DNA from 2 places in the Aneurinibacillus uraniidurans genome. Region 2 is predicted to be linked to the other one. Evidence: riboswitches for the same ligand, from Rfam matches in the RefSeq annotation. Region 2 holds a riboswitch; the other holds the start of a gene.

Region 1 (7,599 bases), 1.9 Mb from region 2:
CAACACTTGAGAAATACAAAGTTAACGTTTGGTTCAGTGCGCCAACTGCATTCCGTATGCTGATGGGTGAAGGGGACGAGCTGCCGAAGCGCTTCGATCTGTCTACTCTCCGTCACGTTCTCTCTGCTGGTGAGCCGCTCAATCCAGAGGTAATTCGTTGGGGACTTGATGTACTTGACCGCCGCATCCATGATAACTGGTGGATGACTGAAACAGGTTCTTCGATCTGTGCTAACTATCGGTCTATGCCAATCCGTCCAGGTTCAATGGGTAAGCCGCTTCCGTTTATCAAAATGGCAATTGTCGATGATGAAGGGAATGAACTTCCACCGAACACAATGGGCAACCTGGCAATCATGCCGCCATGGCCAGCGATGATGCGTCAGATCTGGAACAACCCAGCGAAATATGAAGAATACTTCCAGACTGGCTGGTACTTGTCCGGTGACTCTGCTTATATGGATGAAGACGGTTATTTCTGGTTCGAAGGTCGTGTGGATGATGTTATTAACACATCAGGTGAGCGTGTAGGACCATTTGAAGTTGAAAGTAAGCTTGTGGAGCATCCATCAGTAGCGGAAGCGGGCGTTATCGGTGTACCGGATCCGGTACGCGGTGAGATCATCAAAGCGTTCATTACGCTTCGTGCAGGATATGAAGAAAGTGATGAACTTAAAGAAGAGATTCGTGTATTCGTGAAGGAGCGTCTGGCTGCGCATGCCGCGCCGCGTCAGATTGAATTCCGTGACAAGCTTCCGAAGACACGTTCCGGTAAAATTATGCGTCGTGTTTTGAAAGCATGGGAGCTTGGCCTTCCGACAGGAGATTTGTCTACAATGGAAGATTAGTTATAAAAAGAACGGTGCAGGATGTAATCCGCACCGTTCTTTTGTGTGTTTTTTATATAGAAGCATAGCCTGTTTCCTGTCTCTGACGAAGTAAGTGCATCGTCTTAATATAACCTTCAAGGCCGTGCAGGGTCTCGATGCCACGCTTCTCTAATTCATCAAGGAAGCAGAGAAATAGCTCAGCAGTCATTACCGCATCACCAAGCGCAGTGTGGCGCCCTTCGACCTGAATATGATATAGGTCAAGTAAGGTGTCAAGCCCATATGACTTATTGTTCGGAAGTATATGATAGGAGATCGACATTGTATCAATAACGGGGTTGTTTAACTTTGTCTTGCATAGCTTTTTAAGCTTGGTGTTCAGGAAGTTTATATCGAAGTCTGCGCAGTGGGCAACCAGGTAGTCATCTCCGATAAATTGCAGGAATTTATGAAGGACTGGCAGAACGGGAGGAGCATCTGCGACATCTTCATTGGAAATTCCTGTGATTTCTGTCACGATCGCTGGAATCGGTTTGCGTGGTTGGATTAGTTCATGGAAGAGTTTTTCCTGAATGGCACCGTTTTCAACAACGACTGCGCCAATGGAAATAATCTCATCACCTGCATACGGATGAAATCCGGTCGTCTCTGTATCAAACACAATAAAGCGCATCCGTTTTAATAGCTGATCTTCATAAGTATGACGGTTCACGGAAGCAATCATAGTCTGGATGTCCGCGACTAGATCAGGGTCAAGGGCAGGCTTTTCTTTGTACCAGCTGGTTGTGATGTGCTTGATGTATTTACCAAGTGGAAATGAGTACATCTTCTGTCACATCCTTCTCTCCTTAAGAATCTTTTTTCTTAGATTTGCAAGCGTTCTCATTCTTTTATCATACGTCATAAGGAGGATAATGTACAGATTATTTAGAAAATTAGTAAGGAGTATTCAATGATTGACGGAGAGAAGCATTCGGAGTACGATGAAAACAATTCAATACAAAAACGACCACTAGGGGAGCATAGTTGCTGAGAGGGGCAGTCGTCCCGACCCTTATAACCTGATGCGGATAATGCCGATGGAGGGAAGTGGAGCCGATCTGTTTTTATGCTTGCAGACACGCGCCACTCCATAGGAGGGCGCTTTTTCTATGGAAATGGATCGAAGGAGGGAGAGCTAATGCTTGCTGTTCACCAGTTAACATATCAGTATCCAAAGAGCAGTACACCGGTATTGGATCATGTATCGTTTGCTGTACAACAGGGTGAATTCGTCTCGCTGATCGGGGCGAGCGGGTCTGGGAAAAGCACGATCTTTCGGTTGATAGCAGGGCTTGCCGAACCGAATGCGGGCAGCATCCAAATTGGTGGCGTCCAAGAAAAGAATAGACTGGGAAAAGTAGCGCTGATGCCGCAAAAAGATCTGCTCCTTCCGTGGCGCACGGTGCTGGATAATATTTTGCTTCCGGCAGAAATAGCAGGGCAGCCAAGAGAAGAGGCTGTTCGGCAGGCGCAGGAGTGGATCATTCGCGCCGGGCTGTCCGGTTATGCAGATGCGTATCCATCCCAGCTGTCTGGTGGAATGCGGCAGCGGGTATCGTTTTTGCGAACCATTATGACAGGGGCTGATGTTCTGTTGCTGGATGAACCATTCGGGGCACTTGACACGCTAACCCGTCAGGATATGCAGGAATGGCTGCTAAGCATTTGGGAACAGCTTGGCAAAACAGTACTCTTTATTACGCATGATATTGAAGAAGCAGTGCTTGTAAGTGATCGAGTGCTTGTGCTGCGTCCAGGTGAAAATTGCGTGGAGATGCCGATTCAACTGCGTCGTCCACGTACGAAAGAACTGGTCTTCACACCGGAGTTTACCGCGTATCGCCAGCAGTTGACACATATGATCAGCGGGAGGAAGGGAAAATGAGAAGGCAGTTACATACATACTGGCCAGCCGCTGTTTTTTTCGTAGTGCTGCTAGCTGCCTGGGAGATCGGTGTCAAAATGGGCGGCGTTCCGTCTTTCATCCTTCCGGCACCGAGCGAGATTATGGCAGGGCTGATCAGCTACAGCGATGAACTGTTCGGTGTTCACCTGTTGGCTACATTTGAAGAGATGATGATAGGGCTCTTGCTATCCATTCTGCTAGCCGTTGTCCTGTCCGTGCTGATGTTTTTCTCGCCGTTGTTTGAGAAGATGTTTTATCCCGTATTGATCGTGTCCCAGACGGTTCCACTCATTGCGATCGCTCCGGTGTTTGCCCTCTGGTTTGGCTACTCGCTGTCTTCAAAGGTTGCGGTGGTCGTACTTATTTCGTTTTTTCCGCTTGTCGTCAGCTTGTATGACGGATTGAAGTCAGGAGATTCAGAAGTGGTGGATTTGCTGCGGACGTTTGGAGCAAACCGAGCGCAGATTTTCTGGAAAGCTCAAGTACCGATGGCACTGCCGTCGTTTTTCTCCGGATTGAAGGTTGCAGCCGTGTTCAGTGTAACGGGCGCTACAATTGGAGAATGGCTTGGAGCGGAACAGGGGCTTGGTTATTTCGGACGGCGCATGTCTTCTTCGCTGCGAGCAGATGGCGTATTTGCGTCTGTGCTTGTACTAGCACTGCTCGGCGTGCTCATGTTTATTGTTGCGTATGCATTGGAGAAGAGAATCGTAAAACATAAATAAAAGAAAAGAGGAATGGACGATGCAGAAAAGTCGGATAGGTAAGGCATTATTTGTATGTTTATGTGCGATGCTGCTGCTTGCCGGATGCGGCAGTCAGACAGGGCCAGCTAAACAGGAGGGAGCTTCGGACAAGCCGAAGGAAAAACTAACGATTATGCTGGATTGGTACCCGAATGCGGTACATTCGTTCTTGTATACGGCGATGAAAAAAGGATATTTTGCGGAAGAGGGCATTGATCTTGATATTCAGATGCCAGCCGAAACGAATGACCCGCTCCGTATGGCAGCAGCGAACAAAATTGATCTGGCGTTTACGTATCAGCCAGCTGTAGCCATTGCACGTAGCGAAGGGGTACCGGTAAAATCGATTGCGTCTGTTGTTCGCCATCCGTTAAATGTTGTACTGGTGCCGAAGGACAGTCCGATTCATTCGCCAAAAGATTTTGCGGGCAAAAAAATTGGCTATCCGTCCATGCCGCTTGATGAAGTGAATATCCAGACGATGATGGAAAAAGACGGAGCTGATTTTAAACAGGCGAAAATGACAGATATCGGGTTTGATATTGTTTCTGCACTGGCTACAAACCGGGTAGACGCGGTAATTGGTGGCTATAAAAATCATGAGCAACTTTTGCTTGATAAAAAAGGCTTCCCGGTTCGCGCAATTAATCTATCCGACTATGGCGTGCCGGATTCATCTGAGCTTGTTATTGCGGCAAGCGATAAAACGATCGCAGACAAAAAAGATTTACTTGCTCGTTTCTGGAAAGCAGCATCTAAAGGACAGGACTACGTGTTGAATCATAAGCAGGAGGGGCTTGGCTATCTGCTTGCAAACGAAAAGAAAGAATTCCCGCTTGAAAAAGATGTGGAAGAAAAAAGCCTGGATATTCTTCTGCCGCTTATGAATGAGCAAGGACAGCCATTTGGCGCTCAATCTGCAGATCAATGGACGAAAGTAGTAGACTGGCTGAAGAAAAACAAACAGGTTAAGCCGGATGTAAAGCCGGAAGATTGTTTTACTGCCCTGCCGTAGATGTAGGGCAAAGTAACAGGCATATTGAGTAGGAGGAAGACAAAATGGCTGTATACAAAGCACTTACCATCGCAGGTTCAGACAGTGGCGGCGGAGCAGGCATTCAGGCTGATATAAAAACATTTCAAGAACTTGGTGTGTTCGGTATGTCGGTACTAACTGCCTTGACGGCACAAAATACAAACGGCGTGCACGGTGTATTCGCCGTGCCGCCTGAATTCGTTGCGCAGCAGCTGGATGCGGTGCTATCTGATCTTGGAACGGACGCCGTGAAAACAGGTATGCTGTTTGATAGCTCGATTATTCGTACGGTTGCGGATAAGTTGAAGGAGTACAAGGTGAAAAATTATGTACTCGACCCGGTGATGATTGCGAAAGGCGGAGCACCGCTGCTGCTTGAAGAAGCAGTTGCTGCAGTAAAGGAGCATCTGCTTCCGCTTTCGATGGTTGTTACGCCGAATTTGCCGGAAGCAGAGGTGCTGACCGGCATGAAAAGGATTGAAACGATTGAAGAGATGAAAGAAGCTGCTTATATCCTGCATGCAGGTGGAGCGGCAAATGTTGTTATTAAAGGCGGGCATGGAACGGGTCCACAGGTGACCGATCTTTTATATGATGGAGATACGTTCACGGAGATGACGGCAGATCGTTTCGATACACCGCATACACATGGAACGGGCTGTACATTTGCAGCCGCAACCGCAGCGGGTCTGGCGCAGGGGATGTCGGTGTCTGATGCAGTTAAGCAGGCGAAGGCGTTTATTACAGCCGCTATTACGCATCCACTTGGGATTGGAAGCGGACATGGTCCAACCAATCACTGGGCATACAATCGATGTGAGAAATTGTAGAGAAGCATAAAAAAATGACGACCAATTGGTCGTCATTTTTTTTGTGCTGCCGTTTTCGGCTTATCAAGCAAATTTTTTAGTTCATCAAGCTTAGCGAGAATCTCATCATCGACCCGCTCATCAAGCTTCTCTACTTTTTCTTCAAGCTGGATTACAAGCTGGGCAACACGGGCAATCTCTTCTTTATTCGGGAGATTGTTCTCATGTAAAACTTGGTCAATCATTTTCTTATATTGATCCTGGGAGTAGAAGAACCACTTTTGATACTCGCCGATCATCGAGGAGTATTCATTCGTTTTAACGAAGTCGTCCATTGTTTTTCCCCATGTTTTTTCGACGAGATCATACCAGCTTTTCCACATTTGAACCGGATCGAACGTTTGATCAGATGCCAAGTGAATCCCTCCTGTTTTTTAATCCCTCAATCTTTATATTACGTGGAATAGTAAAAATATACAAACAAAAATTGTGAAAAGACTAAAAATTATGCGGTCATATTTTTAATAACGTAACAATATATATAGAATGAATGACATAAACGAGGAGGAGTAGGAATGAGGAATAGCAAATCTGATAAGGTTTTAGAGCGGGTAAACGCTGCTGGTAATCCAAAGACGCTCCTTATTCCATGTGTGCTGCTGTTGCTTCGTAACGTAAATACACACGGATATCAAATCATTCAGGACCTGATGAATTTTGGCTTTTCCTCTCTAGATCATGGACATATTTATCGGATTTTACGTCAGCTAGAGAGTGATAAACTAGTAGAATCATATTGGGAAATTTCGAGTGGAGGGCCACCAAGACGGATGTACTCCCTTACAGAAGCAGGCACAGCGTATCTGGATGTATGGTCAGAAGCGCTAGAACGGTATCAGTATACACTGGATCGTTTTTTTTCTATGTATGAACGACTATTATTCCCGTCAGAAAAATAGTAAGTATAAAGCAGGAAAACGCTATCATAAGGAGAAGGTATTATAAAATGCTATGCTTCATGAATATGGGGGGATATGATTGTTTCAAAAATTAAATGACGTTTCGATTAAAGTTAAGCTCATTGGTACGATGCTATTGATTACGCTTGTACCACTTATGGTGGCAGGCTATTTAAATTATACATCAGCCTATAAAAGTGTGTATGACATGACTGTACAGGATTTGAAATATATGACTGCCATGAAAGCGAGAGAGGTTGAGGTCGCGCTTCCAGGTGAGCCTAATGGCGGGATTTCATCTGATAAGATCAAGCAAATTGTTGATGATGTAAAGAAAAATTACTACGAGAAAAATGGCATTACAGGTTACGCTTACATTATGGATAGCAAAGGTGGAGTGATGTATCATCCAGATCCTGCGATGATTGGGACAAACATCGGGGGGGAGACATTCGCCAAACAAATTCTTGCTGAGAAAAATGGATATATTACATATCCGTGGAAGGGCGAGGAGAAAGTAGCTTCGTTTATTCAATTGTCGAACGGTTGGGAAGTTGTCATCGGTACCTACACCAAGGATATGATGAAACCGCTTTACGTCATTCGAACAGAGATGTTTGTGGTTAGCTTTGGGGCGGCGATTCTGGCTATTATTGCGGGCTATATTATCGTTATGGCTTTGACCAGGCCGATAGAAAAGCTAGTGACCGCCATGAGAAAAGCGGAGACAGGTGATGTAACTATACATGTGAAGCCAAGCTCCAATGATGAAGTGGGTCAGTTGACCCATATGTTTAATAAGATGGTAACTCAATTCCGCAGCATGCTGCATCAGGTACATGAAGTATCCCAGCAGGTAGCAGCTTCTTCACAGGAATTAACAGCGAGTGCTAATGAAAGCACGCGGGCGTCCGAACAGATCTCAGAAGCTTCTCAGGAGATCGCATCGGGATCGGAAGGCCAGATGGAGAGTGTGGAACGTACAACTAGGGCGCTGCATGAAATGAACGCAAACATTCAGGACATTTCCAACAAGATTCATACCGTACGGAATGATTCTTCTGTGGTGATGAAATATGCGCATGAAGGGGAAGACTCGCTTAAGAAGGTTGTATGGGAAATGAATGAAATTTCATGTAAAGTAAATGACACGGAAAAGCAAATTCGTGAATTGGGTGAGCGTTCGGAAGCGATTATGGGCATTATTAGCACGATTCACCAGATCAGTGAACAGACGAACTTACTAGCGCTGAATGCGGCCATTGAAGCTG
Region 2 (7,599 bases):
AAAGCAAAGTATTCGCCGCAGAGTTTGGTATCGTGAACTAGGGATCATTCTTATTTCATAGAATAGGAGACACACAATGAGTACAATGCACCCAACTCTTGATTTCCATATTGATGCCTTCCGTCCAATGATGGACGAACCTACATTCGAACTGTTCACAGACTGGTGCCACCGTTATCAGGAAGATACGATGCCGTATCCATTCGCGATGTTAAGTTGGATGCTTGATGATTATGGCTACTGGGGCAAGCAGATTGGCAAAGAGAACCTTTATGAGTACTATTATGACGCACTTGAATTCGATGAACTGTACGCGCTGCTGTACAAAATTCAGGCGTTTACGCTGTATGGCTATGGCAACTGGTCAAACAATGACCGCAAACGCAAAGGGCTGCAGCCAGTTCGATTTAAACAAGTATAAAGACCGTCAAGAGAGACTGCCCCAAGCCAGAACATGGCCATAGGGGCAGTTTTTTTGTGGTATCGACAACGTGTGGTGGTGAGGGAGTGGGAGAAGGGAGGAGTCGTTTCGGTACGCTTGCAGGGAAGTGACGAGGTCCCACCCGATCCCGGCTTCTCCACCACACTTTGGAGAAAACAGCCACCAAGAAAAAAGAGGCTGTCTCAGCCGCTTTGTTACAGCTTTTGAGACAGCCTCTTCCTTTTAATCACAACTCTTCTTGCTTACTTATAAATTTGGCTTCCTGATGTACGGAATTCCTCCGCTTTTTCTTTCATTCCCTGATCCACTGCTTCTTCTGTATCTAATCCGTTGTTCTTTGCGTATTCACGAATATCCTGTGTAATACGCATGCTGCAAAACTTCGGTCCACACATCGAGCAAAAATGGGCTGTTTTCGCTCCCTCTGCTGGAAGGGTTTCATCATGGTATTCAATCGCACGTTCAGGATCAAGCGAGAGGTTAAATTGATCTCTCCAGCGGAATTCAAAACGAGCTTTCGAAAGAGCATCATCGCGGATCTGGGCACCTGGATGTCCTTTGGCCAAATCAGCAGCATGTGCAGCTAACTTATATGTAACTACCCCTACTCGAACATCTTCTTTGTTCGGTAGGCCAAGGTGCTCTTTTGGTGTCACATAGCATAACATAGCTGTTCCATACCATCCAATCATCGCCGCCCCGATCGCTGATGTGATGTGATCATATCCCGGTGCAATATCCGTTGTCAGTGGACCGAGCGTATAAAACGGTGCTTCCTGACAAACTTCTAGCTGTCGATCCATGTTTTCTTTAATTTTATGCATCGGCACATGCCCCGGTCCTTCTACGATCACCTGTACGTCATGCTTCCAGGCAATCTTCGTTAATTCCCCGAGTGTTTCTAATTCAGCGAACTGTGCCTCATCATTCGCATCGGCAATACTGCCTGGGCGCAATCCATCCCCTAATGAGAAAGCAACATCATATGCTTTCATGATTTCGCAAATTTCCTCAAAATGTGTATATAAGAAGTTTTCCTGATGATGAGCCAAGCACCAAGCTGCCATAATGGAGCCCCCACGCGACACGATACCAGTTACCCGTTTCGCTGTAAGAGGAATGTAGCGAAGGAGTACACCCGCATGGATGGTAAAGTAATCTACCCCTTGCTCTGCTTGCTCAATCAATGTATCGCGGAAAATCTCCCACGTAAGTTCTTCCGCCTTTCCTCCCACTTTCTCAAGCGCTTGATAAATCGGAACGGTACCAATTGGAACGGGAGAATTACGCACGATCCACTCACGTGTGGCATGAATGTTTTTCCCCGTAGAAAGATCCATAATCGTATCCGCACCCCAGCGAATCGCCCACGTCATTTTTTCTACTTCTTCCTCAATCGACGAGGTAACGGCTGAATTCCCGATATTGGCATTAATTTTCACGTGGAAGTTACGTCCAATAATCATCGGCTCGCTTTCTGGATGATTAATATTAGACGGGATGATCGCACGTCCTGCTGCAATCTCTTGTCTTACAAATTCCGGCTCCATGTTCTCGCGAATCGCAACAAACTCCATCTCAGGTGTGATGATGCCGCGACGTGCATAATGAAGCTGCGTAACATTTTGCCCTTGTTTCGCCCGGAGTGGTTTCCGAATCAGTCCCGGAAATACCTCATGATTCTCTAATTCCTCTCCAAGACGCAAACCATTATCTTCCGGCTTTACCGCTCTGCCTTCATATTCCTCAGCATCTCCACGCTCTTCAATCCAGTTCTGACGGATTTTCGCAATTCCTTCGCGAATGTTTACCTCACATGCTTCATCTGTGTACGGACCACTCGTGTCATAAATGCGCACTGGTGCATTTTCAACTACCACTTCCCCGTTTTGGGAAGGAGACAAAGCAACCTCACGAACAGGTACACGAATGTCTGGTCGTGACCCTTCTATGTATACTTTCTGACTGTTTGGAAACCCTTTGACTCCCCAATTTTGCTCTTGCATGTTTCTTCCTCCTTTTTCGTGTGTACTACACAAAAGGACAGGATAAGGATCAGCATAATAAAAGCCGGGCCCTATAAAGGGACCCGGCTCGTTATACATGAGAGATCTAGCAAGGCACAACACAAACGAATGCCTTGTAGCTACAGATAACTCATACGAACTACTTTCCTACGCTGGTATGATCCAGATCAGGTCCCGAGGGTTTAGAAACGTAGATGCGTTTCAATCTCAGCCCGAACTCTCGGACACCCCTAGTAGTAAACATGTTATGTTTTTATTGTATTCGTGATTACATAGAAACATTAACACTTTCTATTTTAAAAATCAATATGTCGGTATTGCTACTTTTTCGTAACCAATTCAAGCTTAACCGGGATACTCGCTGGAACTTTCTCCCCTTTTACTACTTTTTTCGCAGCTTCTACCGCTTGTTTTCCAATCAGCTCTGGTTTCTGAGCAATGGTAGCGCTCATCCGACCGTCTTGTACAGCTTTTACCGCATCAGCTGTAGCATCAAACCCGACAACGACCACATCTTTTAAGCCCGCTGCCTGAATCGCTTGAATAGCTCCGAGTGCCATTTCATCGTTATGGGCAAATACAGCTTTGACATCTTTATTAGCCTGAAGAATGTTCTCCATTACGCTCAATCCTTTGGCGCGGTCAAAATCAGCTGGCTGCTTCGCGACAACTTTTACGCCTGGTTCTTTATCGACGATTTCATGGAATCCTTGGCCACGCTCACGAGCTGCTGAAGAACCTGGAATGCCTTCAAGTTCAACGATATTACCCTTCTTGCCGATTTTATCGAGTAAATATTTAGCTGCCATACGGCCACCCTCTACGTTATCAGACGCTACATGAGAGACAACCTTGCCCCCTTCTGCACTACGGTCAACTGTAATAACCGGGATATTAGCATTATTAGCAGACTTAATCGCAGACGCAATCGCGGCAGAGTCTGTAGGATTTACCAGAATCACATCGACCTTACGCTGAATCAAATCCTCAATGCCGGAGATTTGCTTCGCCGGGTCATCCTGTGCATCTACTGTTACCAGTTTCATCCCGTTCGCGGTCGCTGCTTTCTCTGCCCCCTGTTTTAAGCTGACGAAAAATGGATTGTTTTGCGTAGAGACAGCTAGACCAACTGTTGCTTGTCCTGTCTTGCCACCTTGCGCACCCTTATTATCGCTTGTACCTGGTGCCTGTGTCGTACAGCCTGCTAACAAAGAGATGCCAAGCAAGCCGGCTACCATTCCTTTAATAAGTCGTTTCATGTGTGATGCCCCCTTAAGTAGATAAATAAACTATGCTGCTTTTTTGCGGTCAAGAAGCACCGCCAGCAAAATGACAGCCCCTTTGACTACCTGCTGGTAGAAAGAGGAGACTTCCAGTAAGTTCAGGCCGTTGTTCAGTACCCCGATAATCATGGCACCAATCAGCGTACCAAAAATCCAACCGCGTCCACCTGACAGGCTTGTCCCGCCAAGCACAACCGCGGCGATTGCATCCAGCTCATAGCCCGCTCCGGCATTCGGCTGTGCTGAGTTTAGGCGCGAAGTGAGAATAATCCCCGCGAAGGCTGACAGAAAACCTGTTAGCGCATAAATGTATAGTTTGACACGGCCTACCTTAATGCCAGATAGAATAGAGGCTTCCTCATTCCCCCCAATGGCATACACGCGGCGGCCAAATGCGGTTCTACGAAGAACGAAATACAGAATGATAAATAAGATCAACATCCAGATAACCGGAACAGGAATATACGAAAAATACCCTGCACCTAGCATCGTAAACAGGTCGCTATTAAATCCAGTAATTGGACTCCCGTCCGTATAGACGAGTGCCAGTCCACGGAAAATCGTCATCGTAGCCAGCGTAGCAATGAATGGTGCTACTTTTCCTTTTGTAATCAACAAACCGTTGATTGCTCCCATTACCGTACCTGCCGCAAGACCACACAAGATTGCAAGCACAGCGCTCATACCATTCGTCATCATACTAGCCGTAACGGCACCGGAAAGTGCGAGAACCGCACCGACAGATAGGTCAATGCCACCTGTCAGAATGACGAACGTCATCCCGAATGCAATCAGTGCGTTAACAGACACCTGGCGCATGACATTTAGAATATTATTTTCAGTCAAAAAATCCGGGCTCATAATCGACAAAATCACAATAATGACAAGAAGCCCGATCAGCGAACCAAGTCGCTGTATACTCGTAGAAAATTTTTTAGTCGTTCCCATTGTTACTTCCCTCCGGTCGCTGCGTGCATAATCGCTTCCTGTGTCGCATCGCAGGCATCCATCACAGCAGTCAGCTTTCCTTCATGCATAACCAAAATTCGATCACTCATCCCGAGAATCTCCGGTAGCTCGGATGAAATCATGATGATGGTGACACCTTCTGCTGTCAGTTCGTTCATAATGTGATAAATTTCTTTCTTAGCACCAATATCAACACCACGTGTCGGCTCGTCTAAAATGAGAACTTTCGGCTGGATACCGAGCCATTTGCCAATGACGACTTTTTGCTGATTGCCGCCTGACAGTGATTTGACGTGCTGTTCAGCATCTCTTGTTTTAATGTTTAGACGCGTAATCATATCGCGTACGAGATGCTTTTCTTTCCCGACCGCCATCAAGCCGTTGCGAGATAAAACGGACAGGTTCGGCAAGGCAATGTTCTCACGTACCGATAGTTCAAGCACGAGCCCCTCAGCTTTGCGATCTTCCGTAACGAACGCAATCCCTTGGCGAATTGCATCTTCCGGTTTGCGAATGGTAACTTCTTGTCCGTCAAGTACAACCCGACCGCTTTTCTTTGGAACCACACCGAATAAGGTGCGCATAATTTCTGTCCGACCTGCTCCCATAAGCCCTGCGACACCTAGAATTTCGCCCTGGCGTGCGGTAAAGCTAATATCCTGCAAGATACCACCGTCACTTAAATTCTCAACACGAAGCCGTTCTTCTCCCGGCTTGGCGGATCGTTCCGGGAAGCGTTCTCCCAGCTCACGACCAACCATCATCTGTACGATGCGGTCAAGCGTTGTCTCTTTAATGATCTCCGTTCCGACAAACGTACCGTCACGCAACACTGAGATGCGATCGCAAAGCGCAAAAATTTCTTCCATTCGGTGCGAGATGTATACGATCCCGACACCTTGCTTGCGCAGGTCACGAATCACGCTGAACAGTGCCTCAATTTCCCGCTCTGTCAAAGCAGCGGTCGGTTCATCCATAATTAATACTTCTGCATTCAACGATAACGCACGTGCAATCTCGATCATCTGCTGCTGCCCAATCGAAAGCGTTCCCGCCTCTGTATCTGGATCAATCTGAACCCCGAGCCGACCTAAATACTCTTTTGTTCTGGCCTTCATTTCTTTTGTGCGCAGAACGCCAAAAGCCCCGGTCAAATCCCGCCCGAGAAACATATTCTCCATTACGGTCAGCTGCGGAATAATGTTGAGTTCCTGGTGAATGACCGCGATTCCCTTTTCCTCCGCGTCCTTCGGTCCACTGAACTCTACTTCCTCTCCGCGCACCCGGATTACTCCTGTGTCTTTTGGATAAATGCCGGTTAAAATTTTCATTAACGTTGATTTTCCGGCCCCATTCTCACCCATTAACGCATGAATTTCACCTTTGTCGAGCGAGAAGGAAACATTTTTGAGTACATGCACCGCACCGAACGACTTGCTGATGTCCGTCATTTCAATTACTTGATTCATGCCTATCCTTCCCTCGCTTTAAAAAATAACGCCCGCCTGCAAAATAATATTCGCATACGGTGTCGCCTCTCCCGTACGAATGATAGCCTTTGCCTGTTGGGTAAGCGCCTTGAACTGCTCATGCGCAACATACGTAACTGTTGTTTCATTCAGAAGCGAAAGTGTTTGTTCTTTTACTACAGGATTGTGTACGGTAATCTCAGAAGCAAGCACCGCGCTTTCGACTTGCATATCTGCAAGTACAACTTCGAGCGTCTCCAGAAATGACGGCATCCCCTGTTTCAATGCGAGATCAATCCGTTTCACACCATCCGGGATCGGCAATCCGCAATCTGCAATGACAATCGTGTCTGTATGACCAAGACGGGCGAGCACAGCGGTAATCTCGCTGTTTAGTGTGCCATGTTTTTTCATGCTGCTACTCCTTTATCTGCCCTAAAAATTGCTCCACTTCCTGCTCTGTTGGCATGCCTCCCTGCGCACCAAACTTGGTAACGGACAGGGCACTCGCTGCAACCGCATATCGGACCGCTGCAGCCATGTCAGCCCCACGACCAATCATGACAGCAAGCGCTGCGTTGCATGTATCTCCGGCACCTGTTGTATCGACCACATTCACCTGAAAACCTGGTTGGTGGACGACGCTACCATCTTGTTGCTTGTAGTATGCACCATCTCCGCCTTTTGTCATCATGATAACGCCTGAATACATCTGCAACAGCTCATGGAAATCTTCTGTTTGCTCCGGGTTACGATTGAGCATAATCGCTAGTTCATATTCATTAGGGGTTACCACCGCTACCCCGGCTAATAGTTCAGCGGGAAGCGCGATCGCTGGAGCCGGATTCAACACAACAGGCACACCATATTTGCCGGCAATCCGAACGGCTTCCGCTACCGCAGGCAGCGGAATTTCAAGCTGAAGCAGCACGACATCTGCCTGCTTAATCGCCTCTTCTGCCTGCTGGACTTTTTCAGGTGTCACGGCGTGGTTCGCTCCCGGCACGACAATAATCGAGTTGTCCCCGTTCTCTACCACGATGGATGCGATTCCTGTTGATGCATGTGTAATCGGTTCCACATAGTCGACATTTACGTTTTCTTCTTGCAAACGTTGAACAAGTTCCGCCCCGAATCCATCATCTCCCACACAGCCAACCATCGTAACCTGCGCACCAAGCCTAGCACATGCTACCGCCTGATTGGCTCCCTTGCCGCCAGGAAGTGTGGAGAAGCCTGTGCCAAGCACGGTTTCTCCAATCGTCGGAACACGCGGCGTTTCCGTCACCAGATCCATGTTGATGCTTCCAATGACTGTAATACGTGGTTGTTTCACAAAACTACCCCTTCCCTGTTGTGCCTCGTTCCACCATCTGAACATCGAGGCAGTAATGAAGTGAATCAAGCGG

Evidence for each region. A riboswitch is a leader RNA that binds a small molecule or an ion and turns the genes downstream of it on or off. The one in region 2 is predicted to bind thiamine pyrophosphate.
Region 1: another riboswitch for thiamine pyrophosphate. It lies ahead of PO771_RS05430 (ABC transporter ATP-binding protein); the one in region 2 lies ahead of thiC (phosphomethylpyrimidine synthase ThiC).

Annotation. Positions count from the first base shown of each region.
Region 1 is NZ_CP116902.1:1,081,224-1,088,822, forward strand. It holds gene acsA (acetate--CoA ligase) at 1-848, shown strand, start outside; gene PO771_RS05425 (3'-5' exonuclease) at 901-1,656, opposite strand; TPP riboswitch at 1,835-1,935, shown strand; gene PO771_RS05430 (ABC transporter ATP-binding protein) at 2,011-2,757, shown strand; gene PO771_RS05435 (ABC transporter permease) at 2,754-3,503, shown strand; gene PO771_RS05440 (ABC transporter substrate-binding protein) at 3,523-4,539, shown strand; gene thiD (bifunctional hydroxymethylpyrimidine kinase/phosphomethylpyrimidine kinase) at 4,584-5,390, shown strand; gene PO771_RS05450 (DUF4349 domain-containing protein) at 5,423-5,785, opposite strand; gene phaQ (poly-beta-hydroxybutyrate-responsive repressor) at 5,945-6,328, shown strand; gene PO771_RS05460 (methyl-accepting chemotaxis protein) at 6,408-7,599, shown strand, end outside.
Region 2 is NZ_CP116902.1:3,045,419-3,053,017, forward strand. It holds gene PO771_RS15250 (acyl-CoA thioesterase) at 1-41, shown strand, start outside; gene PO771_RS15255 (hypothetical protein) at 77-421, shown strand; gene thiC (phosphomethylpyrimidine synthase ThiC) at 685-2,448, opposite strand; TPP riboswitch at 2,597-2,711, opposite strand; gene rbsB (ribose ABC transporter substrate-binding protein RbsB) at 2,790-3,728, opposite strand; gene rbsC (ribose ABC transporter permease) at 3,759-4,700, opposite strand; gene PO771_RS15275 (sugar ABC transporter ATP-binding protein) at 4,703-6,190, opposite strand; gene rbsD (D-ribose pyranase) at 6,209-6,604, opposite strand; gene rbsK (ribokinase) at 6,609-7,526, opposite strand; gene PO771_RS15290 (LacI family DNA-binding transcriptional regulator) at 7,531-7,599, opposite strand, start outside.